One region of the Thioalkalivibrio sulfidiphilus HL-EbGr7 genome, then DNA from elsewhere that is predicted to be linked to it. Evidence: predicted binding sites of a transcription regulator. Region 1 holds the regulator's gene; the other holds the start of a gene.
The links. The regulator sigma-54, encoded in region 1, starts transcription at its own class of promoters, with help from an activator protein. The targets are predictions, from matches to a motif close to TGGCANGNTNCNTGCTT.

Region 1 (11,835 bases):
GGGTCGCTGGCAGCGACCCGGAACCCTGAGAACCCCATCGTGAACGTACTGCTTACCGGCGCCGCCGGGCGTCTGGCCCGGGTCGTGATCCCCCGACTGCTTGCGGACCCGCGCATCCACCGCATCTACGGGGTGGACCTCAACCCGATCCCCCTGGAACACGAACGGCTGACCGGCATACAGGCGGACATCCGGGATGCCCAGTGCCTGGAGTTGCTGGAGCGCTGTGATGTGCTGATTCACATGGCCTTCGTGCTCATGGGGGGCGGCCTGGGTCGCGCGCGCCATGACCGGGCCACGGTACGATCCCTGAACGTGTCGGGCAGCCAGCTGCTCATGGAGGCGGCGGTGGAGGCAGGGGTGGAACGCATCGTGTTCGTTTCCAGCGCCGCCGTCTACGGTACCTGGCCGGACCTGCCTGATCCCGTGCCCGAGCACCAGCCCCTGCGCCCCCTGCCCGGTTTCGCCTATGGCGAGGACAAGGCGGCGGTGGAGACCTGGCTGGACGGCCTTGAGGCCTCGCATCCCTATCTGCACCTGATCCGGCTGAGGCCCCACGCCATCCTGGGGCCCAATGCCCATCCCATGCTCAATCGCCTGCTGCACCAGCCCCTGGTTCCGGCCCTGGCCAAGCCCCTGCCCCGCACCCAGTGTGTCTGGGAAGACGATGTGGCAGAGGCCATCTACCTGAGCCTTCACAGCGCCGCCCGAGGCGCCTTCAACCTGGCGGCCGATCCGCCCATGAGCCTGCGGGAGATGATTCGTCTGAACCGGGGCTTCACCCTGCCCCTGCCCCTGAGCCTGCTCTCCGGCCTGCATCGACTGGCCTGGCGGCTGACACCCGCCGTGGGCGAACCGGGCTGGGTGACCGGCCTGCGCCACAGCCTGGTGCTGGACACCCGCCGCGCCTGGGATGAACTGGGATGGCAGGCACGTCGGGACACGGCGAGCTGCGCGGCGCAGAAGCATGAAGGCTCAAGGATGAAGGCGGAATAAAAAACATCCCAGGTGTCTCAACCGCTACAATTCCGCCTTCATCCTTCATCCTTCATCCTCCAAAACATGCTCACTTCCCTGTCCGCCATCATCCTGGGCTTTGCCGTACTCATCTGGAGCGCGGACCGCTTCATCTACGGGGCGGCGGCGCTGTCGCGCAACCTGGGCATCTCGCCACTGATCATCGGCCTCACCATCGTCGGTTTCGGCACCTCGGCGCCCGAGATGCTGGTGTCCGCCTTTGCCGCCGCCCAGGGCAATCCGGGCCTGGCCATCGGCAACGCGGTAGGCTCCAACATCGCCAACATTGCCCTGATCCTCGGGGTCACGGCCCTGGTCACACCCCTGGTGGTGGGCTCGCGCATCCTGCGCCGGGAGATGCCCGTGCTGCTGCTGGTCATGGTGTTTGCCGGTCTGCTGCTGCTGAACGGCCACCTGGAGCGGCTGGACGGTGCCCTGCTGCTGCTGGGGCTGGTCATTGTGCTGGCCTGGATCGTCTACGACGGTCTGCGCAGCCGAACCGATGTCTCGGATCCCATGGGCGCCGAATTCGACGCGGAGATTCCCAACGAGGTACCCACCACGCGCGCCCTGATCTGGCTGGCGCTTGGACTGGTGCTGCTCCTGATCAGCGCCCGGATCCTTGTCTGGGGTGCAGTGAACGTGGCCGAGGCCCTGGGGGTCAGCGACCTGATCATCGGTCTGACCATCATCGCCATCGGCACCAGCCTGCCGGAACTGGCCGCCTCGGTCGTCAGTGCCCGGCGTGGCGAACCGGACATTGCCATCGGTAACGTGATCGGCTCCAACATGTTCAATCTGCTGGGTGTACTGGCCCTCCCGGGTCTGATTCATCCCGCCGCGGTGCCCGGCGACGTGCTCACCCGGGATTTCCCCGTCATGCTGGGTCTGACCCTGCTGTTCCTGGTCATGGCCTTCGGCCTGCGGGGCCGGGCCGGGCGCATCGGCCGTCCCGGCGGCCTGCTGCTGGTGGCCTGCTTTGTGGGCTATCTGGTCTGGTTGGGATACAGTATGTAGGTGGGGCTTTGCCCCACCAGTGGCTAGTGACAAGTGGCTAGTGGCAAGGAAACCCGGCTGCGGTTAACGTCATTGCACTCATTAAAATCAGCAAGAAACCTCCTCGATGAAACTACATCCCGATCAAACCCGTCAGCTTGCCATTGCCGTCCTCGATACCGAGGCGCAGGCCATTCTGGATCTCAAGGAACGTATCGACGATCAGTTCATCCGCGCCTGCAAGTTCCTGCTGGGCTGTACCGGGCGGATCGTGGTCACGGGCATGGGCAAGTCGGGGCACATCGGCAGCAAGATCGCCGCCACCCTGGCCAGCACCGGCTCACCGGCGTTTTTTGTTCATCCCGGTGAGGCCAGCCACGGCGATCTCGGCATGATCACCGCCGGCGACGTGGTGCTGGCCATGTCCAACTCCGGCGAGACCGACGAACTGCTCACCATCCTGCCCATCATCCGACGCCTGGGCGTGCCACTGATTGCCATGACCGGCAACAAGGGCTCCACCCTGGCCCGGGAGGCCACGGTGAGCCTGGATATCAGCGTGGCGAAAGAGGCCTGTCCCCTGGGCCTTGCCCCCACCTCCAGCACCACCGCCACCCTCGCCCTGGGCGATGCCCTGGCCGTGTCCCTGCTGGAGGCCCGGGGCTTTACCGCCGATGACTTCGCCCGCTCTCATCCGGGCGGACGGCTCGGTCGCCGCCTGCTGCTGCACGTGGCCGACATCATGCACACCGGCGAGCGCATCCCCCGGGTGGGCGCCGATGCCCCCCTGCGCGAAGCCCTGCTGGAGATCACCCGCCAGGGCCTGGGCATGACCGTGGTGGTGGACGCCGAGGACCAGGTCATGGGCGTCTACACCGACGGCGATCTGCGCCGAACCCTGGATAAGGGTATCGACGTGCACAACACCACCATCGGCGAGATCATGACCCGGCAGTTCAAGCAGGCCCGTCCCGCCATGCTGGCCGTGGAGGCCCTCAAGCTCATGGAAGACCACAAGATCAGCGCCCTGCCGGTGATGGACGATGAGGGCAAACTGATGGGCGCCCTCAACATGCACGACCTGCTGCGCTCGGGCGTGGTTTAAAACCAGTAGCAAGTGGCGAGTGGCAAGTAGCAAGGAAGAACCTCATACTCCTGACCCTATCCACCAGCCACCAGCAACTGCCCTCATGAGCGACCCCTTCGAACTTGCCAGAAACATCAAGCTTGTCCTCTTCGACGTGGATGGCGTGCTCACCGACGGCAGCCTGTTTCTGGGCGACGGCGGCGAGCAATACAAGGCCTTCAACTCCAAGGACGGTCACGGCATGCGCATGCTGGCAGACAGTGGCGTGCAAGTGGGCATTCTGACCGGGCGCAATTCCGATGTGGTGGCCCATCGCATGCGCGATCTGGGCATTGACCTGGTGGTGCAGGGCCGGCGCGATAAACTCAACGCCCTGGACGGTCTGCTCGAGCAGGCCGGAGTGAGCACCGAGCACACCGCCTATGTGGGCGATGATGTACTGGACCTGCCGGTGATGCGCCGGGTGGCCTTCGCCATCGCCGTGGCCGACGCCCATCCACTGGTGCAACAGCATGCCCACTGGGTCACCGCCCTGCCCGGCGGCCGGGGTGCGGCCCGGGAGGTCTGCGAATTCATCCTGCAGTCCCAGGGGAACCTGGAACGCATGCTGGCCCCCTACCTGGCATGAGCCTGCGGCGCGCAAGCATCGTACTCGTTGCCACCACCGTGACGGCCCTGGGCTTCTGGCTGGGCCGGGATGTGGAGCAGCGCCTGGAGGTATTCATCTCCCCGGCCCCGGACACCCCGGAGCTGTACATGGAACAGTTCACCCTCACGGTCACCGGCGCCGACGGCCTGCCCCGTCACAGCATTCGCGGTGAACGCATGGAGCAGTATCAGCTGGACGGATCCAGCCTGGTGGAGACACCGGTCATGGTGATGAACCAGCCCGACGCCCCCGACTGGACCCTGAACGCGGAGCAGGCCTGGGTTTCTCCTGATGGTGAAGAGGTGCGTTTGTACGGGGCCGTGCACATGTCCCGCCCCGAAGGCCCCGCCCACGCCACCGTGGACATTCACACCCGGGACGTGACCGTCTGGCCCGAGCCCCAGCGGGCCGAATCCGAGGCCCCGGTGCAGGTGCGCAGCCCCCAGTATCAGGTGGACGGCACCGGCCTGCGCGCCGATCTACAAACCAGCATCCTGGAGTTGCTGCATGATGCAGATGCCACGTATTTCCCTTAAACGCCCGCTGGTCGCCACCCTGTTCGCAGGCCTGATGCTCGCCCTGATCACGGCCCTGGCCTCGGCCTCTGAACGGGATCTGCCCATCCGCATCCAGTCCGACAGCGCCGAACTGGACGACCAGCGAGGCGTCAGCGTCTACCGGGGCAACGTGGAAGTCACCCAGGGGGACCTGGTGATCCACGCGGACACGCTCACCGTGCACTCACCGAGCCGTGTGCTGCAGCGCATGGAGGCCGAAGGCAACCTGGCCAGGCTGCGCACCCTCACCGAGGACGGCCGCGAGGTGCGCGCCGAGGCGCGGCACATGGAATACCTGGCCGCTGAACGTCGCATGGTGCTGACCCGCGATGCCCGCATCTGGCAGGCACAGGACGAGTTTCGTGGCGCACGGATTGTCTATGACATGGACCGGGAGACACTGGACGCAGCCTCCGGCGACAGCGGTCGCGTGGAGGTCATCCTGACCCCGGCCGAAAACACCCGTGGCGGCGGCAGCGGTTCGAGCCAGTGAGTCGTCTGAGCGCCCAGGACCTGATCAAGCGCTACCGCGGCCGCACCCCGGTCAACGGCGTCTCGGTCCATGTGGACAGCGGCGAGGTGGTGGGCCTGCTGGGGCCCAACGGCGCCGGCAAGACCACCTGTTTCTACATGATCGTCGGCCTGGTGCCCGCCGACGAGGGCCAGATCCTGCTCAACGAACGGGACATCACCGCCTTTCCCATGCACGCCCGGGCACGCATGGGCGTGGGCTACCTGCCCCAGGAAGCCTCGGTATTCCGCAAGCTCTCCGCCGCAGACAACATCCTCGCCGTGCTGGAGACCCGCAGAGACCTCTCGGCCACCGAGCGCCAGCAACACCTGGAATCCCTCCTGGAAGAACTGCAGATCACCCATATCCGCGACAATCTGGGCATCAGCCTGTCCGGTGGTGAGCGGCGCCGGGTGGAGATCGCACGGGCACTGGCCACGGAGCCGGCCTTCATCCTGCTGGATGAACCCTTCGCCGGCGTGGATCCCATTTCAGTGATCGAGATCCAGCGCATCATCACCCACCTCAAGGACCGGGGCATCGGCGTACTCATCACCGATCACAACGTGCGCGAGACCCTGGGCATCTGCGACCGCGCCTATATCCTCAGCGAAGGGCGTATCATCAGCGAAGGCCCGCCCGATCACCTGCTGGCCGACGAAATGGTGCGCAAGGTGTATCTCGGCGAGCATTTCCGACTGTAAGCCTGGGACATCATCTCGCACATCCCGTGCCAAATTTAACCCGGCCTACCCTATAATCGGCCTATGAACCGCCGGGCCATGACAACGCTCCCGCCAGCAAGGGCCGCCATCGGGCCCGGACCTGCCACACACACGCCGGATGCTTTAGAATCTGCGCCCTTTCGGCTGCCAGCCACATTCAAACACTGAATCATGCTTAAACCTTCCGTCCAGCTGCGTCTCGGCCAGAGCCTCACCATGACGCCCCAGCTGCAGCAGGCCATCCGCCTGTTGCAGCTCTCCACGCTGGAACTCCAGACCCAGATCCAGGAAACCCTGGAGACCAATCCGATGCTGGAGGCCCTGGAGGCCGGTGAGGCAGAGGGGGAGGGTGAATCCGCCGAGGCGGATGCCGTGGACCTGGGGACCGGCAACGACTCGGTCACCAATCAGGCCGAGAACAATCGCAACGAAACCACCAACACCCCGGAAGATGCCGACGACCGCGCCCGCGGCGAGGACATCCCCGACGAACTGCCCGTGGACAGCAACTGGGATGAGATCTACGACGTAGCCCCGCCGGGCGCCACCGGCGGTATGCCGGAATACGACGGCCGGGACATGTTCGAGAACCAGAGTGGCGCCGGCGAGTCCCTCCATGAACATCTCATGTGGCAGCTCAATCTCACCCCCATGAGCCCGGAGGACCGGGTCATCGCCATGACCCTGGTGGACGCCATCAACGAGGACGGCTATCTCAGCGAATCCCTGGAGGCCATCCAGGCCAGCCTGTCCAACGACCTGGAGATCGACCTGCCCCTGGAGGAGATCGAGGCGGTACTGCACCTGGTGCAGCAGCTCGACCCGGTGGGCAGTGGCGCGCGGGATCTGTCCGAATGCCTGCTCATCCAGCTCCAGCAGATGCCCGCCGACACCCCCTGGCTGGACAAGGCCCGGGAGCTGGTGCGCTCCCACCTGGATTGCCTGGGCGCCCGGGACTACAAGCAGTTGCTGCGCAGCCTGCATGTCAGCGAGGCAGACCTGCAGGAGATCATCGGCCTGATCCAGGGGCTCAATCCACGCCCTGGCAGCCTGGTGAGCAACATCAACCCCGAGTACATCGTCCCCGATGTGTTCGTGCGCAAGCATGAAGGTCGCTGGCAGGTGGAGCTGAACCCGGACATCGCACCGCGGCTGCGGGTCAATCCGCTCTACGCCAGTTTCGTGCGCCGCGCCGACACCAGCCAGGATAATGTCTACATGCGCAACCAGCTGCAGGAGGCACGCTGGTTCATCAAGAGCCTGCAAAGCCGCAACGAGACCCTGCTGCGGGTGGCCATCGCCATCGTCGAACAGCAGCGCGCCTTCCTGGAACAGGGCGAAGAGGCCATGAAACCCCTGGTGCTGCGCGATATTGCCGAGCAACTGGACATGCATGAGTCCACCATCTCCCGGGTGACCACGCAGAAATTCATGCACACCCCCCGGGGCATTTTCGAATTCAAATATTTCTTTTCAAGCCACGTGGGCACCGCCGACGGTGGCGAGTGCTCCGCCACGGCGATCCGCGCCATGATCAAGAAGCTCATCGCCGAGGAGCCCCAGGGCAAGCCCATGAGTGACAGCAAGATCGCCTCGATCCTGGTGGACCGGGGCATCCATGTGGCGCGGCGCACCGTGGCCAAGTACCGTGAGGCCATGTCCATACCACCTTCCAACGAGCGCAAGCGGCTCATCTGAACGTCCACTGAACATATTCACTTAACGAAAGGAGTCTTCCATGCAAATCAATCTCACCGGCCACCACGTGGATCTCACCCCTGCCCTGCGCGACTATGTGAACGAAAAGTTCGATCGCCTGGAGCGGCACTTCGACAATGTCATCGACGTGCACGTGATCCTTACCGTAGAGAAGCTGCAGCAGAAGGCAGAGGCCACCATGCTGGTGAGCGGCAACAACCTGTTCGCCGACGCAACCGATCAGGACATGTATGCCGCCATCGACGCCCTGGTGGACAAGCTCGACCGCCAGGTGGTCAAGCACAAGGAAAAGCTCAAGGATCACCACCGCGCAGAAGGCTCACACCGCAACCACAGCGAGTAAGCTCATCCCATGAATATCGGTCAACTCCTCGCGCCGGAACGGGTCTCCCGTACCGGGGAAATCAGCAGCAAGAAGCGCGTGCTGGAAACCCTGAGCGAGATGCTCTCAACCAGCCAGCCGGATCTGAGCAGCGGCGAGATCTTCGAAAGTCTGATCTCCCGTGAACGTCTGGGCAGCACCGGTCTGGGCCATGGAGTGGCCATCCCCCACGGTCGCGTGGCGGGAGTGAAAAACGCCGTGGCCGCACTCATCAAGCTGGAGCGGGGCGTGGACTACGACGCTCCCGACCGGGAGCCCGTGGACCTGCTGTTCGCGCTGCTGGTGCCCCAGGAGTCCACCGACGAGCACCTGGAGATCCTGGCCACCCTGGCGCGCATGTTCGCAGACCCCTCCACCCTGGCGAGCCTGCGCTCGGCCGATGACGGCGAGACCCTGCTCGACCAGGTTCGCCATTGGGACGGCAACGGAGACGGCGCCACCCCATGAGCGACTGGCTCAGCGTTCGCTCTCTGGTCGAGGCCATGGACGAACGCCTGGGCCTGCAGTGGGTGGCCGGCCTGCGCGGCAGCGAACGCCGGCTGTCCCGCCACCCCAGCGCCGACGCCGCCCCCTCCCTGGTGGGACATCTCAACCTGATCCACCCCAACCAGATCCAGGTGCTCGGCAACGAGGAGATGCACTATCTCCTGGGGCTGCGCAAGAATTCCCAGCGTGACCTGGTGGAACAGATCACCGACGGCCACGCCGCCATGATCATCGTCACCGACGCCCTGGAGCCACCCCTCGCCCTGCAGGCCCAGGCCGAGACCCGTAACGTGGCCCTGCTGCGCACGCCCCTGCCGGGGCACGAGCTGATCAACATCCTGCGCTACTTCTTCAGTAACAAACTGGCCGAAACCATCACGGTCCATGGCGTGTTCCTGGAGGTACTGGGCATCGGACTGCTGCTCACCGGCAACAGCAGCGTGGGCAAGAGCGAACTGGCCCTGGAACTGATCACCCGCGGCCACCGGCTGGTGGCCGACGATGCCCCTGAATTCGCCCGCATCACCCCGGACACCCTGCGCGGCGCCTGCCCGGCGGTGCTGCAGGATTTTCTTGAGGTGCGTGGCCTGGGGGTACTCAACATTCGCTCCATGTACGGGGACAGCGCCATCAAGGACAGCAAGTACCTGAAACTCATCATCCGCCTGTTCGATCTGGGCAATGGCGAGGAGCAGGAGTTGGACCGGCTGCACGGTGGCCGCCAGAGTCGCACCATCCTGGGTCTGGAGATCCCGGTCATCAGTCTGCCCGTGGCGCCGGGGCGCAACCTGGCCGTGATGGTGGAAGCCGCGGTGCGCAATCATCTGCTGCGCACCAAGGGTTACTATGCAGGCGACGACCTGTCCGAGCGCCAGCGTCGCGCCATGGGAGACAGCGAGACATGAAACTGATCATCGTCAGCGGTCTGTCCGGTTCGGGAAAATCCGTGGCACTCAACGCCCTGGAAGACGCAGGCTATTACTGCGTGGACAATCTGCATCTGGGCCTGCTGTCCGCCTTCGTTCGCCAGCTCATGGCCCCGCGCATGCCCCTCTACGAGCTGGCCGCCGTGGGTGTGGACGTGCGCAGCGGCCTGGAGGAGCTGGATCACTTTGACGACATCATGGCGGAGATCCGGGCCCAGGGTGTGGAGGCGCAAATCCTGTTCCTGCGCGCCGACGAAGACATCCTGCTGCGCCGTTTCAGCGAGACCCGGCGCAAGCACCCCCTGGCCCGCAAGGGCATGCCCCTGGTGGAGGCCCTGCGCCTGGAACGCAGCCTGCTGGCCCGCATCGCCGTACGCGCCGACCTCACCCTGGACACTACCCGCACCAACGTCCACCAGCTCACCCACCTGATCCGCGACCGGGTGGAGCAGGCCGGCGGCGACGCCCTGTCCCTGCTGTTCCAGTCATTCGGATTCAAACACGGCTCGCCTGTGGACTCTGATTTCGTCTTCGATGTACGCTGTCTCCCCAATCCCTACTGGGAACCGCGACTGCGGTCCCTGACCGGGCGAGATCCGGACGTGGGGGCCTATCTCGATGAACACGCGGTGGTACAGGAGATGTTCGACAGCCTGCGGGATTTCCTGGAACGCTGGATACCCTGTTTTGAAGCGGAGCATCGCAGTTACATGACCGTGTCACTGGGTTGTACCGGGGGCCAGCACCGCTCCGTCTATCTGGCCGAACGCCTGGCCGCGCACTTCCGTCAAACCCGAGGCCTGAACGTCAGCACACGCCACCGGGAACTGTCCTGAAATCCGCACATAACGGATCGATCATCCCATGACCGTAGGTTTGCTTATCATCACCCACAACCGCATCGGAGAGGATCTGATCAGCACCGCGCGCTCCATGCTCGGCAAGCTGCCCATGGAGGTGAAATCCCTCGCGGTCTCCCAAGCGGGCGACCCCGATGAGCTGCTGGCCCGGGCCCGGGACTATCACGGCCAGCTTCACCAGGGCGAGGGCGTGCTGGTGCTCACGGACATGTACGGCTCCACCCCCAGCAACATCGCCGCACGCCTGCTGGAGCTGCCCAAGACCCAGGTGATCGCCGGGCTCAACCTGCCCATGCTGGTACGGGTGCTGAACTACCCCAACCTGCGTTTGCATGAACTGGTGAACAAGGCCATCAGCGGCGGACACGACGGTATCGTCCTGTGCGAGACCCAGTGCTGATGATCGAGCGCGAGGTCACCATCATCAACCGCTTGGGCATGCACGCCCGGGCGGCCGCCAAGTTCGTCAGCCTGGCCAGTCAATTCGGCGCCGAGATCGAGTTGGAGAAAGGCACCCGGCGGGTCAACGGCAAGAGCATTATGGGTGTCATGATGCTGGCCGCCAGCCGGGGTTCAACGGTACGCCTGTTCGCTGACGGCGAGGACGCCGAGGATGCCGTGCATGCACTCACCGAGCTGATCGCCTCGCGCTTCGGAGAAGCGGAGTAGTTGAGAAGCAGTGGCAAGTGGCAAGTGGCAAGTGGCAAGTGGCAAGTGGCAAGTGGCAAGTGGCAAGTGGCAAGTGGCAAGTGGCAAGTGGCAAGTGGCAAGTGGCCAAGATGTTGCGCCACCCTCCCCGACCGATCCACTCGCGACGGCCTAATCACTAACCCGAGCCAGGCCGACTATCCCCCGATACGTCCGAACAGTCCGGTGCGTGCTGCGGCCATGACCACCCGGTTGCGTCCCGACTGCTTGGCCTCCAGCAAGGCCAGATCCGCAGCCTCCATGAGCCGCCGCCCGGTCTGTTCGGGCTCATCCCGTGAATCCCAGCGGGCACACACTGCACCGCCCAGGGACACGCTCAGCTCCAGCTCCGGTCCGTCCGCCAGACTTACCGGCCGCTGGGCCACCGCCTGACGCACCCGCTCGGCCACCTCCCGGGTAGCCGCCGCATCCAGTCGGGAGAGCAGGATCACGAACTCTTCGCCGCCGTAGCGCGCCAGCAGGTCAAAGGGACGCACATGGGCTGAAATGCGCTGGGCCACCTCGCGGATGGCCTGGTCACCGGCGGGATGGCCATGGACATCATTGATGGACTTGAATCGATCGATGTCCACAAAAAGGCAGGCCAACGGCCCCTGCTCACGCCGGGCCCGCTGACATTCCATGGGCAACTGCTCGTCGAAGTAACGCCGGTTGCGCAGGCCCGTGAGCGGGTCGGTCAGACCCAGTTCACGCAAGCGGCGCAGGTTCAGGGCATTCTCGATACACACCGCCGTGATGGCCGCCATGCGCTCCAGAAAGAAGCTGTCTACCCCCAGGCCGTAGCGCCCCGGATCCCGGCTGCCGAACACCAGGGTGCCCAGGGGCTCGGACTGCATGTCGGCACTGCGGCGCAGGGGCAGCATGGCGATACTGCCAAGGTCCGTGCGCCCGGCACAGTAGCGGCCATGGCGTTGCGGCTCATAGGGGCCCAGGTAGACCCCCGTGGGCAGACGCACGGGGGGGTTGAGTTCCAGCTGCCCGGGCACCGGGATGATGCCCGCCTCGGCCAGTTCCAGGCCGATCTCGCCGCTGATATCACTGAGCAGGAGCCCCATGTGATCGAGACGCGAGGCGCGCGGCAGGGCACTGGACAACAGACTGATGATCTCCGCCAGACCGGTGGCGGCCACCAATCTGAGTTCCAGGGCCTGGAAACGGTCCAGCTTGCGCTCGTTCTCCCGCGCCTCGCTCAGCAATTCACGCAGCTGCCGG
Region 2 (11,835 bases), 840 kb from region 1:
TCGTCGTCGATGACCCAGACGTGTTCGTGATTATTCATCCGTGGTCTCCAGCGGAATCAATAGCGAAAAGACGGTCTTGCCCGGCTGTGAGCTGCATTCGATCAGCCCGCCGTGCTGGTTGATGAGGGATTGGGCGATGGACAGGCCGAGGCCGGTGCCGCCGTCGCGGCCGGACACCATGGGGTAGAAGATGCGCTCGCGCATCTCCTCGGGGATGCCCGGGCCGTTGTCGATGATCTGGATGCGGGCCACCAGCTTGTGGCGCACCTGGCCCACGGTGTACTGGCGCAGCACCCGGGTGCGCAGCACGATGCGCCCGGACTCGCCCACCGCCTGCAGGGCGTTGCGGGCGATGTTGAGCACCGCCTGGATGAGCAGGTCGCGGTCGGCGAGGAGCTCGGGGATACTCGGGTCGTAGTCGGAGTCGATGTGCACGCCTTCCGGGGCCTCCACCGAGAGCAGGCTGCGTACGTGTTCCAGCACCTCGTGGACGTTGAGCAGCTTCTTGCGGGGGATGTTGTTGGGGCCGAGCATGCGGTCCACCAGGGCCTGCAACCGATCCGCCTCGCCGATGATGATGCGCGTGTACTCGTGCAGCCCCTTGTCCGGCAGTTCCCGCTCCAGCAGCTGGGCAGCCCCGCGCAGGCCGCCCAGCGGGTTCTTGATCTCGTGGGCCAGGCCGCGTACCAGGGCGCGGGTGGCGGCGTGCTGGCTGAGCAGGCTCTCCTCCCGGGAGATGCGCAGCTGGCGGTCGATCTGCACCAGTTCCACCAGCAGCTGGCGGGGCTGGTGGGTCTCGGTGAGCGGCGTGACGGTCATGTCCACGGTGGCCTGGTGGCCGTGCACCGGGTGCAGCACGTGCTCGCGCTCGGTGAACGGGTGCCCGGTGCGCAGGGAATGCTCCAGGCTGGTGCGCAGCTGGGTGTCCTCGCGCACCAGGGCATCCATGGGCTGGCCCCGCACCCTGCCCAGGCTGATCTCGAACAGCATTTCCGCCGCCGGGTTCATGTAGCTGAGATGCAGTTGGGCATCCAGGACCAGCACGGCGGTGGTCAGGTTTTCCATCAGGTAGGGGTAGGGTGTCTGTGACTTGGGCATACGTATGACCACCATGCAAAAAGCAAACCAGCCTGGTGCAGAAACCGGCGATCACTGCACAGCCCTGGGGCATGGCGCGGCAGACCGGCGTTTTCAGGGGGTCCGGCCAGCAGGTGGCGGGTACGGTCAGGCGCCAGGACGGTGCCTGATCACAGGGCTGAATGCATTATTGCACCAAATCGGTGCGTGCGCCCTGGAATGTGGTTGCCGAGGTGGGGTGTCGGGCCGCTGGCCCGGCGGGGTCAGATGTGGTGGCGCAGCAGGTGGAACTGGATGCTGTCGGATTCCTGGATCACCCGCTCCTCACGGTCCAGGACCTGGACCCGGATCCGGTGGGTGCCGCGGTCGACGTTGCGCATCTCGAAGTGGGGTCGGTCGCTGGTGCCCACCGGGCTGCCGTCCATGATCAGGCGCAGGCGGTGTCCCGACTGGGTGCGCAGTTCCGGGTGGATCTCCACCGAGATGGTGAAGTTGCCGTCGTTGGCGCGTACCGGTTCGTCATCGCCGGGGCTGGCGATGCGCAGGCGCTCGTAGGGCGTGGCCGGGGTCTCGTCACGGGTCTCGCGCCCCCGTTCCAGGATCTCCCGGGCCTGGGGCATGGCTGGGGTGGTCATGGGCTGACGCAGCTGGATGCGTTCCGCCTGGACCCCTTCGGGCGGGTTGTCGCCGAACACCACGTTGCCCTCGGCATCGGTCCAGCGGTAGACGTCGGCATGAGCGGAAGCCGTGAGGGCGAGGAGCAGCAGGGGTATGAATGTGAGGCGCATGGTTAGAGCCTAGCGTGTGGTGGACCAGATACAAGATACAAGAGGCAAGAGACAAGAGGAACAATGCCTTTACTTGCCTCTTGCCTTTGCCCCAAAAAAAGAAGGCCCCGCAATGCGGGGCCTTCTTTTTTGGGGCCTGCAGCCTTTTTAGAGGCTGTAGTACAGATCGTACTCCACCGGGTGGGTGGTCATGCGCAGGCGGGTCACTTCTTCCATCTTCAGGGCGATGTAGGCATCGATCATGTCGTCGCTGAACACGCCGCCGGCCTTGAGGAAGTCGCGGTCCTTGTCCAGGGCGTTGAGGGCCTGATCCAGGGCGTGGCACACCTGCGGGATCTGCTTCTCCTCTTCGGGGGGCAGATCGTACAGGTTCTTGTCCATGGCCTCGCCGGGGTGGATCTTGTTCTGGATGCCGTCCAGGCCAGCCATCATCATGGCCGAGAAGGCCAGGTAGGGGTTGGCGGTGGAATCCGGGAAGCGCACCTCGATTCGGCGGGCCTTGGGGCTCATCACGAACGGGATGCGGATGGAGGCGGAACGGTTGCGGGCGGAGTAGGCCAGCATCACCGGGGCCTCGAAACCGGGCACCAGACGCTTGTAGCTGTTGGTGGAGGCGTTGGTGAAGGCGTTCAGCGCGCGGGCGTGCTTGATGATGCCGCCGATGTAGTACAGGGCGGTCTCGGACAGGCCGCCGTACTGGTCACCGCTGAACAGGTTCACGCCGCCCTTGGACAGGGACATGTGCACGTGCATGCCGCTGCCGTTGTCGCCCACCAGGGGCTTGGGCATGAAGGTGGCGGTCTTGCCATAGTTGTGGGCCACGTTCTGCACCACGTACTTGAGGATCTGCACCTCGTCGGCCTTGCGGGTCAGGCTGGCGGCGCCGACGCCGATCTCGCACTGGCCGGCGGTGGCCACCTCGTGGTGGTGCACCTCGGTGGTCAGACCCATCTCTTCCAAGGCCAGGCACATGGCGGAACGCAGATCCTGCAGGCTGTCCACCGGGGGCACGGGGAAGTAGCCACCCTTGACGGTGGGACGGTGACCGATGTTGCCGCCCTCGAACACCTTCTCGGAGTTCCAGGAGGCCTCGTCGGAGTCCACGCGGAAGAAGGAGCCGGAGATCTCGTTGCCCCACTTCACGTCGTCGAACACGAAGAACTCGTTCTCGGGGCCGAACAGGGCGCCGTCGGCGATGCCGGTGCTGGCCAGGTAGGCCTCTGCGCGCTGGGCCAGGGAACGGGGGCAGCGGTCATAGCCCTGCATGGTGGCGGGTTCGATGACGCCGCAGCGGATGATCAGGGTGGGCTCGTCGAAGAAGGGGTCCATGACGGCGCTGGCGGCGTCGGGCATGAGGATCATGTCGGACTCGTTGATGCCCTTCCAGCCGGCGATGGAGGAGCCGTCGAACATCTTGCCGCTCTCGAAGACGTCCTCTTCAATGGTGTGGGAAGGCACGGAAACGTGCTGCTCCTTGCCGCGAGTATCGGTGAAACGGAAGTCGACGAACTTGACGCCGTTTTCCTTGATCATCTTCATCACATCTGCTGGGGACATGCCTGCTCCTCCGGGGAGTAAGTAAACGTGGTCAAAAATGGTTGTTACCGGTGCGTCAGGTGCTTCATCGGTGCCCTGGCGAACCGTCTGCCCTGTTATGAAGCATGATCCATGCCATCCGCCCAATGGCGGCGCAACAAGGGCTGCAGGGGGGTCAGGGATCGATGCGGAAACAAAACCGCACCATCATGGTGCGCAATGTCGGGGAATCGTTCCATTATAGTGCATTAGGCTGGGCGGCGGTCTATCGCGGCCCATTGCCCCGGAAATAGACCACCACTTCGCCCACTTCCGCAAGCTGCTTGCTGGCCTCTCGCAGGCGGGCGGACAGGTTTGAGGCAGCCTCGACGTCCGGCGCCACACTTTGGGGCAGATACAACTCCAGGTGCACCTGGCCGCCCAGATAATGTAGCACCACATTCTCCAGTTGGCGGGTTTCGGAGATCTCCGCCCACTGCCCCTGGAGCCGGGACAGCAGGTGAGTGCGCGTGGGCAGGTCCAGGGCTGGCGGGTTGTGCTCGTCGTCCTCGGGGTCGATGTGCACGGTCACGTCGGTGACCTCCTCGAAGGCATCGGTCACCGCCAGGCGCACGCGCTCGCTGATCTGGTGACCCTCGGAGATGCTCACCCGGGAAGGCACCTGGATGTGAACGTCGGCCAGTGCCGTGCCGGCCATGCGCCGGGTGCGCAGCATGTGCAGGTTCTTCACCCCTTCCACCGCGAGGATGGTCTGACGGATGTGCTCGACCCGCTCCTCGGCCAGGCCCGTATCGATCAGCTCTCGGGCGCTGTCCCAGATCAGTTTCCCGCCCATGTGGGCGATGAGCGCCGCCACCAGCACCGCGGCCACGGCATCCAGGTAGGGCAGGCCGGCCAGGGTGCCGCCCACGCCCACCAGCACCACGATGGAGGAAACCACGTCTGAGCGGTGATGCCAGGCGTTGGCCTTGAGCAGGTTGGAGCGGATGCGCCGGGCGACCCGGATGGTGTACTGGTAGAGCCCCTCCTTGAACACGATGGCCAGCACCGCGAAGCCCAGGGCCAGGGGTTCGGGACTGAGCAGGCGTTCCGGTTCGAACAGGCGCTGCCCGGCATCGACCCCGATGCCGATCCCCACGCCCAACAGCAGCAGGCCCACCACCACGGTGGCCAGGGTCTCGATGCGTGCGTGTCCGTAGGGGTGTTCACTGTCCGGCGCCACGTTGGCCTGGCGCCCGGCCAACAGCACCACGCCGTCGCTCATCAGGTCCGAGAGGGTGTGCATGCCGTCGGCAATAAGGGCCTGGGACTGGGTGAACACACCGCCGACGATCTGTGCCGCCGAGAGCATGAGATTGATGAACGCCGCAGTCAGCGTCACCCGGCGCATGGTGCGCTCGCGGGATTTGCCGGGCAGGAGTTCGGAGGTGTCGTTCATCCATCAAAGTGTGATGGATGGAAGTGGCAAGTGGCTAGTGGCAAGGCGTCTGCAGGAGGCCCGACCCCGGGCCGAACCACCCCATTCGGCCCGGGGTCGGGCCTCCTACATGAGTGTCTCGGGGCCGCGCAGGGGGGTGGCGTCGGTGATGCCTTCCAGCACCTGGCGGGCCTGGCGGCTGCCATGGTCCTGCCACAACTCCAGGGCCTCCAGGGCGGAAAGGCCCGGGGCGCCGCCCAGTTCGCGCATGGCGCGCAGTACATCGGACAGGCCCAGGAAGCCATGGGCCAGGGCGCCGAACAGGTCGCTCAGGGAGCCGCCCGGCTGACGGTCGGCCACCTGCTGGTAGGCGGAGCGGCCGATGTCCACGAAGTAACCCACGCTCACCCGACGGCGCCGGGCCCGCTGGCTGAACAGCCCGGAGAACAGCAGGCAGTGATCGCCCACGTCCCGCAGGGCCACTGCCTGGGCCCGGGGCGCGGCACGCAGTCCGCGCAGGTAGTCCAGGGCCATGATGCGGTGTCCGGTCTCGGGGTTTTCGGTGAAGCGGATCATGAGCAGCACCAGGTAGCTCTCCAGGGTCTCGTCCAGTTCCTGGTGTACCTGACCGGCGGCCTCCTGCACGAGGCGCTGCCACTGGGCGGCGGGGGTGGGCTCCATGATGAGTTCGGGCATGTGATCCTCCCGTTGCGGTGATGCAAAAGAAGTCCTCACTGATTACTTAGCATCAAGCGGGCCAGGTTCAACGCCCGGGCAGACGGCTGGTCTGTGAGACGGCCCGGACGGTATACTCCAGCCCTTTGCGCAACCACGCCAGCCGGTTTTCCCCATGTCCCGACAGCGATCCCCGAAGCACCACGGCCTGAGCTTCCAGGAGCTCATCCTGACCCTGCAGCAATACTGGGCGGAGCGCGGCTGCGTGGTCCTGCAGCCCTATGACATGGAGATGGGCGCAGGCACCTTCCATTCCGCCACCTTCCTGCGTGCCATCGGCCCGGAGCCCTGGCGGGCCGCCTATGTGCAGCCCTCGCGCCGGCCCACCGACGGGCGCTACGGCGAGAACCCCAACCGCCTGCAGCACTACTACCAGTTCCAGGTGATCCTCAAGCCCTCGCCCGCCGAGATCCAGGAACTGTACCTGGGCTCGCTCAAGGCCATCGGCATCGACCCCCTGGTGCACGACATCCGCTTCGTGGAGGACAACTGGGAATCCCCCACGCTGGGCGCCTGGGGCCTGGGCTGGGAGGTGTGGCTCAACGGCATGGAGGTCACCCAGTTCACCTACTTCCAGCAGGTGGGCGGGCTCGACTGCCGGCCGGTGTCCGGCGAGATCACCTACGGGCTGGAGCGTCTGGCCATGTACCTGCAGGGCGTGGAGAGCGTCTACGACCTGACCTGGACCGAGGGCCCCCAGGGCCGGGTGAGCTACGGCGACGTCTACCACCAGAACGAGGTGGAGCAGTCCGCCTACAACTTCGAACACGCCAACGTGGAGGCCCTGTTCGCCTGGTTCGAGACCTGCGAGGGTGAGAGCAAGCGCCTCATCGAGGCCGGCCTGCCGTTGCCCGCCTACGAGCAGATGCTCAAGGCCTCCCACACCTTCAACCTCCTGGACGCCCGCCGCGCCATCTCCGTGACCGAACGCCAGGGCTACATCCTGCGCGTGCGCGAACTGGCCCGCGCCGTGGCCGAGGCCTATTACAACGCCCGCGAGGCCCTCGGTTTCCCGATGCTGGGCGCCAAGGGTTGAGAACCTTTGCAGCAGAGGCGCGGAGGCGCGGAGGAAAACCAATTTGACAGGATTAACATGATGAACATGATTTTTGATTCACGGCTTCGGTGCCTGCAGTTCTAATCCTGTCAATCATGTAAATCCTGTCCGATCCTTTCGTCATCTCTGCGTCTCCGCGCCTCTGCGGCGGCAGTTAACGACAACAGCACAAACCAGACACCAGGCCCATGACCCAGACACACGACCTCCTGATCGAAATCGGCACCGAAGAGCTGCCGCCCAAGGCGCTCAAGGGCCTGCGGGATGCCTTTGCCGAATCCGTGGCGGCGGGTCTTGCGGAGGCGGGGATCGGGGCCTCGAAGGTGCAGGCCTTTGCCGCGCCGCGGCGCCTGGCGCTGCTGTGCCGGGACGTGGCCGCGCGCCAGCCGGATCAGTCCATGGAACGCCGGGGGCCGGCGCTCGCCGCCGCCTTTGACGACAACGGCAATCCCACCAAGGCCGCCCAGGGTTTCGCCGCCTCCTGCGGCGTGAAACCGGAGGACCTGGAGCGCCTGGAGACCGACAAGGGCGCCTGGCTGGTGCATCGCCACGTGGAGCCGGGCAAGGCAGCGGCGGCGCTGATCCCGTCGATCGTTGAGCGTGCCCTGGCCGCCCTGCCCATCCCCAAGCGCATGCGCTGGGGGGATTCCGACGCCGAGTTCGTGCGCCCGGTGCACTGGGTGGTGCTGCTGCTGGGCGATGCCGTGGTGGAGGCCGAGATCCTGGGCGTGAAGGCCGGCCGCGAGACCCGCGGTCATCGCTTCCATCACCCGGACACCCTGTTCATCGCCGAGCCGGCCGCCTATGCCCCCCTGCTCCAGACCGAGGGCCGGGTGATGGCCGATTTCGAGGCGCGCCGGGAGGCCATCCTGGGCCAGGTGGAAGACGCCGCTCAGAAACTCGGCGGCCGCGCGCTCATCGAGCCGGACCTGCTGGACGAGGTCACGGCCCTGGTGGAGTGGCCCAGCGCCATCGCCGGTCATTTCGAGACCCGCTTCCTGGATGTGCCCCAGGAGGCGCTCATCACCACCATGCAGGACAACCAGAAATACTTCCCGGTGGTGGACCAGGTGGGGCGCCTCATGCCCCACTTCATCACCGTGAGCAACATCGAGTCCCGGGAGCCGGAGCGGGTGCGCGAGGGCAACGAGCGGGTCATCCGGCCGCGCTTCTCCGACGCCGAGTTCTTCTGGAACCAGGACCGCAAGAAGCCCCTGGACAGTCACCTGGAGGCCCTCAAGCACGTGGTCTTCCAGCGCAAGCTGGGCACCCTGTTTGAAAAGACCGAACGGGTGGCGGCGCTCACGAAGCACCTGGCCGGTCTGCTCAACGTGGATCATGGCGAGGCCCTGCGCGCCGCCATGCTCTCCAAGTGCGACCTGCAGACCCACATGGTGTTCGAGTTCACCGAGTTGCAGGGCACCATGGGCCGCTACTACGCCGAGCACGGCGGCGAACCGGCTGACGTGGCCCAGGCCCTGGAAGAGCAGTACTGGCCCCGGCACGCGGGCGACAACCTCCCCGAGACCGGGGTGGGCAAGGCCCTGGCCCTGGCGGACCGGCTCGACACCCTGGTGGGCATCTTCGCCATCGGTCAGAAGCCCACCGGCGCCAAGGACCCCTACGGCCTGCGCCGTGCCGCCCTGGGCGTACTGCGCATCCTCATCGAGCGCGAGCTGGACCTGGACCTGCTGGCCCTGATCCGCGCTGCCGCCGAGGGTTACCAGGGCACGGACGTGAATGCCGCCGGTGCCGTGGCGTCCGTGTTCGACTACATGATGGAACGCCTGCGCGCCTACTACACGGACCGCGGTATCGGCGTGGACGTGTTCGAGGCGGTGCTTGCCTGCCGCCCGCTGCGCCCCCTGGACTTCGACCGCCGGGTGCGGGGCGTGGATCACTTCCGCAGCCTGCCCGAGGCGCAGAGCCTCGCCGCCGCCCACAAGCGCATCCACAACATCCTCAAGAAGGTCGAGGGCGCGCTGCCTGAGCAGATCGATCCCGCGCGCTTCAGCGAGGACGCGGAGCGTGCCCTGTTCGACCGCCTCGAGGCCCTGCGCGGCACGGCACTGCCCCTGTTCACCGAGGGTCGCTACACCGAGGGCCTGGCGGCGCTGGCCGCCCTGCGTGAGCCGGTGGACCGCTTCTTCGACGGCGTGATGGTGATGGCCGATGACGCCGCCGTGCGCGACAACCGCCTGGCCCTGCTCAACAGTCTGAGCGGGCTGTTCCTGGAAGTGGCGGACATGTCGCGCCTGCAGCCGGGCGGCGAGGGCTGAGCTTCGATTCAACATCTGCCGCAGAGAGCAGAGGGAAAGCAAAGAAACTCTTTGACAGGATTAACATGATTGACGGGATTAAGGATTAACCCGCTAAACCGGATTGATCCTGGTCCGCTTTAATCCTGTGAATCATGTTAATCCTGTCAAAAGAATTGTGTTTACTCCGCGACTCCGCGTCTCTGCGGCGAGGCATGTACCACCGATGAACCAGCGCAAACACTTCAAGCCGCTCCTGTACCTGCGTGCCACGCTGTTCTGGCTGGGTTTTGCGCCGTCCACCATCTTCTTCGCCCTGATCGGACCGCTGCTGCTGCCCCTGTCCTGGCACGGGCGTTACCGCATCATGTCCCAGTGGACCCGCTTCAATGTCTGGTGGCTGGGTCTGACCTGCGGGCTCAGGTACGAGGTGAAGGGGCGCGAGCACCTTGAGGGCGAGGCGGGCATCCTGCTCTGCAAGCACCAGTCCACCTGGGAGACCCTGGCCCTGCAGCGCTTCATTCCGCCCCAGGTCTGGGTGCTCAAGCGCGAACTCATGCGCATCCCCTTCTTCGGCTGGGGGCTGTGGGTGATGGAACCCATCGCCATCGACCGGGGCGCCGGGCGCAAGGCCCTGGAACAGCTGGTGGAGCAGGGCAGCAATCGCCTGGGGCGGGGCCTGTGGGTGGTGATGTTCCCGGAAGGCACCCGGGTGGCGCCGGGTACCCGGGGTCGCTACAAGCAGGGCGGCGCGGTGCTGGCGGCGCGCACCGGACACCCGGTGGTGCCCGTGGCCCACAACGCCGGCATCTACTGGCCCCGACACAGTTACATCAAGTATCCGGGTACCATCCGGGTGGAGATCGGCCCGCCCATCCAGAGCAAGGGCCGCGAGCCTGAAGACATCCTCAAGGAGGCCGAGGACTGGATCGAGTCCCGGCAACAGGAACTGGACGCCGTGGAGCGTCCGTGAGCGGTTTCGATCTCTCCACGCCGGCCGCGCGCCGCCGGGTCTATGCCCGGGCGTTGTGGGCGGACGATGGTTGGGTGCGGGAGTTCGGTCTGAACAACTTCCACCGCATCAGCGAGCGCGCCTTCCGCTCGGGCCAGCCCTCACCTCGGCATCTCAGCCTTCGTATCCCGCGCCACGGAATCCGCACCGTCATAAACCTGCGTGGCGAGGAGCCGGACAATCCCATGCTGGCCCTGGAGGCGGACGCCTGCGAGCGCCTGGGTGTGCGGCTGGAACACCTGCGTACCTATTCCCGGGATCTGCCCACCCGGGAGGTCATCCACCAGGCCCATGAACTGTTGCAGCGCATCGAGTATCCGGTGTGGTTTCACTGCAAGTCCGGCGCCGACCGGGCCGGACTGATGGCGACCCTGTACCTGCACTGGATCGAGGGCGTTCCCCTGGAGCAGACCCGGCAATTGAAGCTCTGGCCCTATTTCCATTACCGCTATGCCAAGACCGGCCTGCTGGACTACTTCTTCGAGACCTACCTGAAGGACACCGCCGAGCGGCCCATGAGTCTCCTGGAGTGGGTGGATACCCGTTACGATCCGAAGCGATTGAAGCGCGCCTTCAAGCCCGTGCCCGTGATGGATGCCCTGGTGGACAGGCTGTTAAGGCGGGAATGAGGGTGGACAGCAGGTGTGGCACGTAGGTCGGCCTTCAGGCCGACAGCGGGGCTTCGATGGGCAGAGGCGTCGGCCTGAAGGCCGACCTACGATGGGACACGGAGACCTTGAACCACACCCCTAACGCCCCTGCATCTGTGTCCTTTCTTGTCTCTTGCCACTTGGATCTTGTATCTAATCCCTGATGCTCACCGAACTCCTCAAGCTGCGTGGCCGCAGCATCTATCACGTCCTGGGCACTGCACCCGCGGTCTACTACCTCGCTGACCAGGACCTCAAGGGCGTGCTGGTCAACGCGCCGCCCTTCAGCGCCGAGCTGCTGGAGGCCCTGAACGCCATCGCGCCGCTGCGCTTCGTGTATCTGCCCAGCCGTCGCGGGGCCCGTGACCTGGAGGCCTGGCGGCAGTCGGGGGCGGAGGTGCTGGCCTACGAGGTGGAGGCCCCGGCCATCGACGGCACCGTGGACACCGCCTTCAACCACAAGACCCGCTTCTCGCGCACCATCGATTTCCTCACCATGGGGGGTGTCACCGAGGGCACCTGCGCCCTGCGCCTGCGCAACAATCCGGGGGTGGTGTTCTTCGGTCCGGCCCTGGAGCCGGGGGAGGACGGCTGGCCGACGCTGGTGTTCCACGACGACGACTTCTCCCGGGAGTCCCGCCTGTTCGGCGCACTCGGCATCCAGGACGTGAAGTTCGCTTACGCCTTCACCGACGTCTTCGACCCCGAGACCACCCGCTTCGGCCCCGATGCCGATCAGCACGTGAACGCGGGCATCGCGCGGGTACTTGAGCTTTAGAAAGGCACGTCTGCCGCAGAGACGCGGAGGCGCAGAGAAAGTCCATGTAAAGGATGAACGTGATTTTCAGGATTAACTGAATCGCACAACGCAGTGATTTAGATCTGGAGCATTCATATTGTCGGTCTTTGCATCTGTTCTCTGCGCCTCCGCGTCTCTGCGGCGCAGTGACAGCCGCGGTGAAACTAGATCCGCAACTCCGCCACCGGCACCGGTTCGGCGATGAAGTTGCCCTGGGCGTAGTCCACGCCCATCTCCTGCAGGCGGTCGAGGATTTCCTGGGATTCCACGAATTCCGCGATGGTGCGCTTGCCCATCACGTGGGCGATGTCGTTGATGGAGCGCACCAGGGCCAGGTCGGTGGGGTCCTTGGCGATGTCCTTGACGAACAGGCCGTCGATCTTCAGGTAGTCCACCGGCAGGGTGCGCAGGTAGCCGAACGAGGACATGCCGCTGCCGAAATCGTCCAGGGCGAAGCGACAGCCCATGCCGCCCAGGGTCTCCATCATGGTGCGCGCCTGGTTGAG

Region 2: glnA (glutamate--ammonia ligase) is a predicted target of sigma-54. The motif match lies at 3,523-3,539, and genes of this name have one in related genera.

Annotation. Positions count from the first base shown of each region.
Region 1 is NC_011901.1:777,097-788,931, reverse strand. It holds gene TGR7_RS03630 (LLM class flavin-dependent oxidoreductase) at 1-29, shown strand, start outside; gene TGR7_RS03625 (NAD-dependent epimerase/dehydratase family protein) at 40-996, shown strand; gene TGR7_RS03620 (calcium/sodium antiporter) at 1,063-2,034, shown strand; gene TGR7_RS03615 (KpsF/GutQ family sugar-phosphate isomerase) at 2,141-3,118, shown strand; gene kdsC (3-deoxy-manno-octulosonate-8-phosphatase KdsC) at 3,204-3,728, shown strand; gene lptC (LPS export ABC transporter periplasmic protein LptC) at 3,725-4,285, shown strand; gene lptA (lipopolysaccharide transport periplasmic protein LptA) at 4,257-4,799, shown strand; gene lptB (LPS export ABC transporter ATP-binding protein) at 4,796-5,521, shown strand; gene TGR7_RS03590 (RNA polymerase factor sigma-54) at 5,714-7,240, shown strand; gene hpf (ribosome hibernation-promoting factor, HPF/YfiA family) at 7,281-7,604, shown strand; gene TGR7_RS03580 (PTS sugar transporter subunit IIA) at 7,614-8,090, shown strand; gene hprK (HPr(Ser) kinase/phosphatase) at 8,087-9,034, shown strand; gene rapZ (RNase adapter RapZ) at 9,031-9,891, shown strand; gene TGR7_RS03565 (PTS sugar transporter subunit IIA) at 9,920-10,315, shown strand; gene TGR7_RS03560 (HPr family phosphocarrier protein) at 10,315-10,584, shown strand; gene TGR7_RS03555 (GGDEF domain-containing protein) at 10,761-11,835, opposite strand, start outside.
Region 2 is NC_011901.1:3,400,909-3,412,743, reverse strand. It holds gene glnG (nitrogen regulation protein NR(I)) at 1-38, opposite strand, end outside; gene glnL (nitrogen regulation protein NR(II)) at 31-1,098, opposite strand; gene TGR7_RS16355 (DUF4124 domain-containing protein) at 1,341-1,865, opposite strand; gene glnA (glutamate--ammonia ligase) at 2,013-3,422, opposite strand; gene TGR7_RS16345 (cation diffusion facilitator family transporter) at 3,667-4,839, opposite strand; gene TGR7_RS16340 (hypothetical protein) at 4,945-5,514, opposite strand; gene glyQ (glycine--tRNA ligase subunit alpha) at 5,669-6,589, shown strand; gene glyS (glycine--tRNA ligase subunit beta) at 6,799-8,889, shown strand; gene TGR7_RS16325 (lysophospholipid acyltransferase family protein) at 9,095-9,841, shown strand; gene TGR7_RS16320 (protein tyrosine phosphatase family protein) at 9,838-10,509, shown strand; gene TGR7_RS16315 (hypothetical protein) at 10,694-11,308, shown strand; gene TGR7_RS16310 (EAL domain-containing protein) at 11,494-11,835, opposite strand, start outside.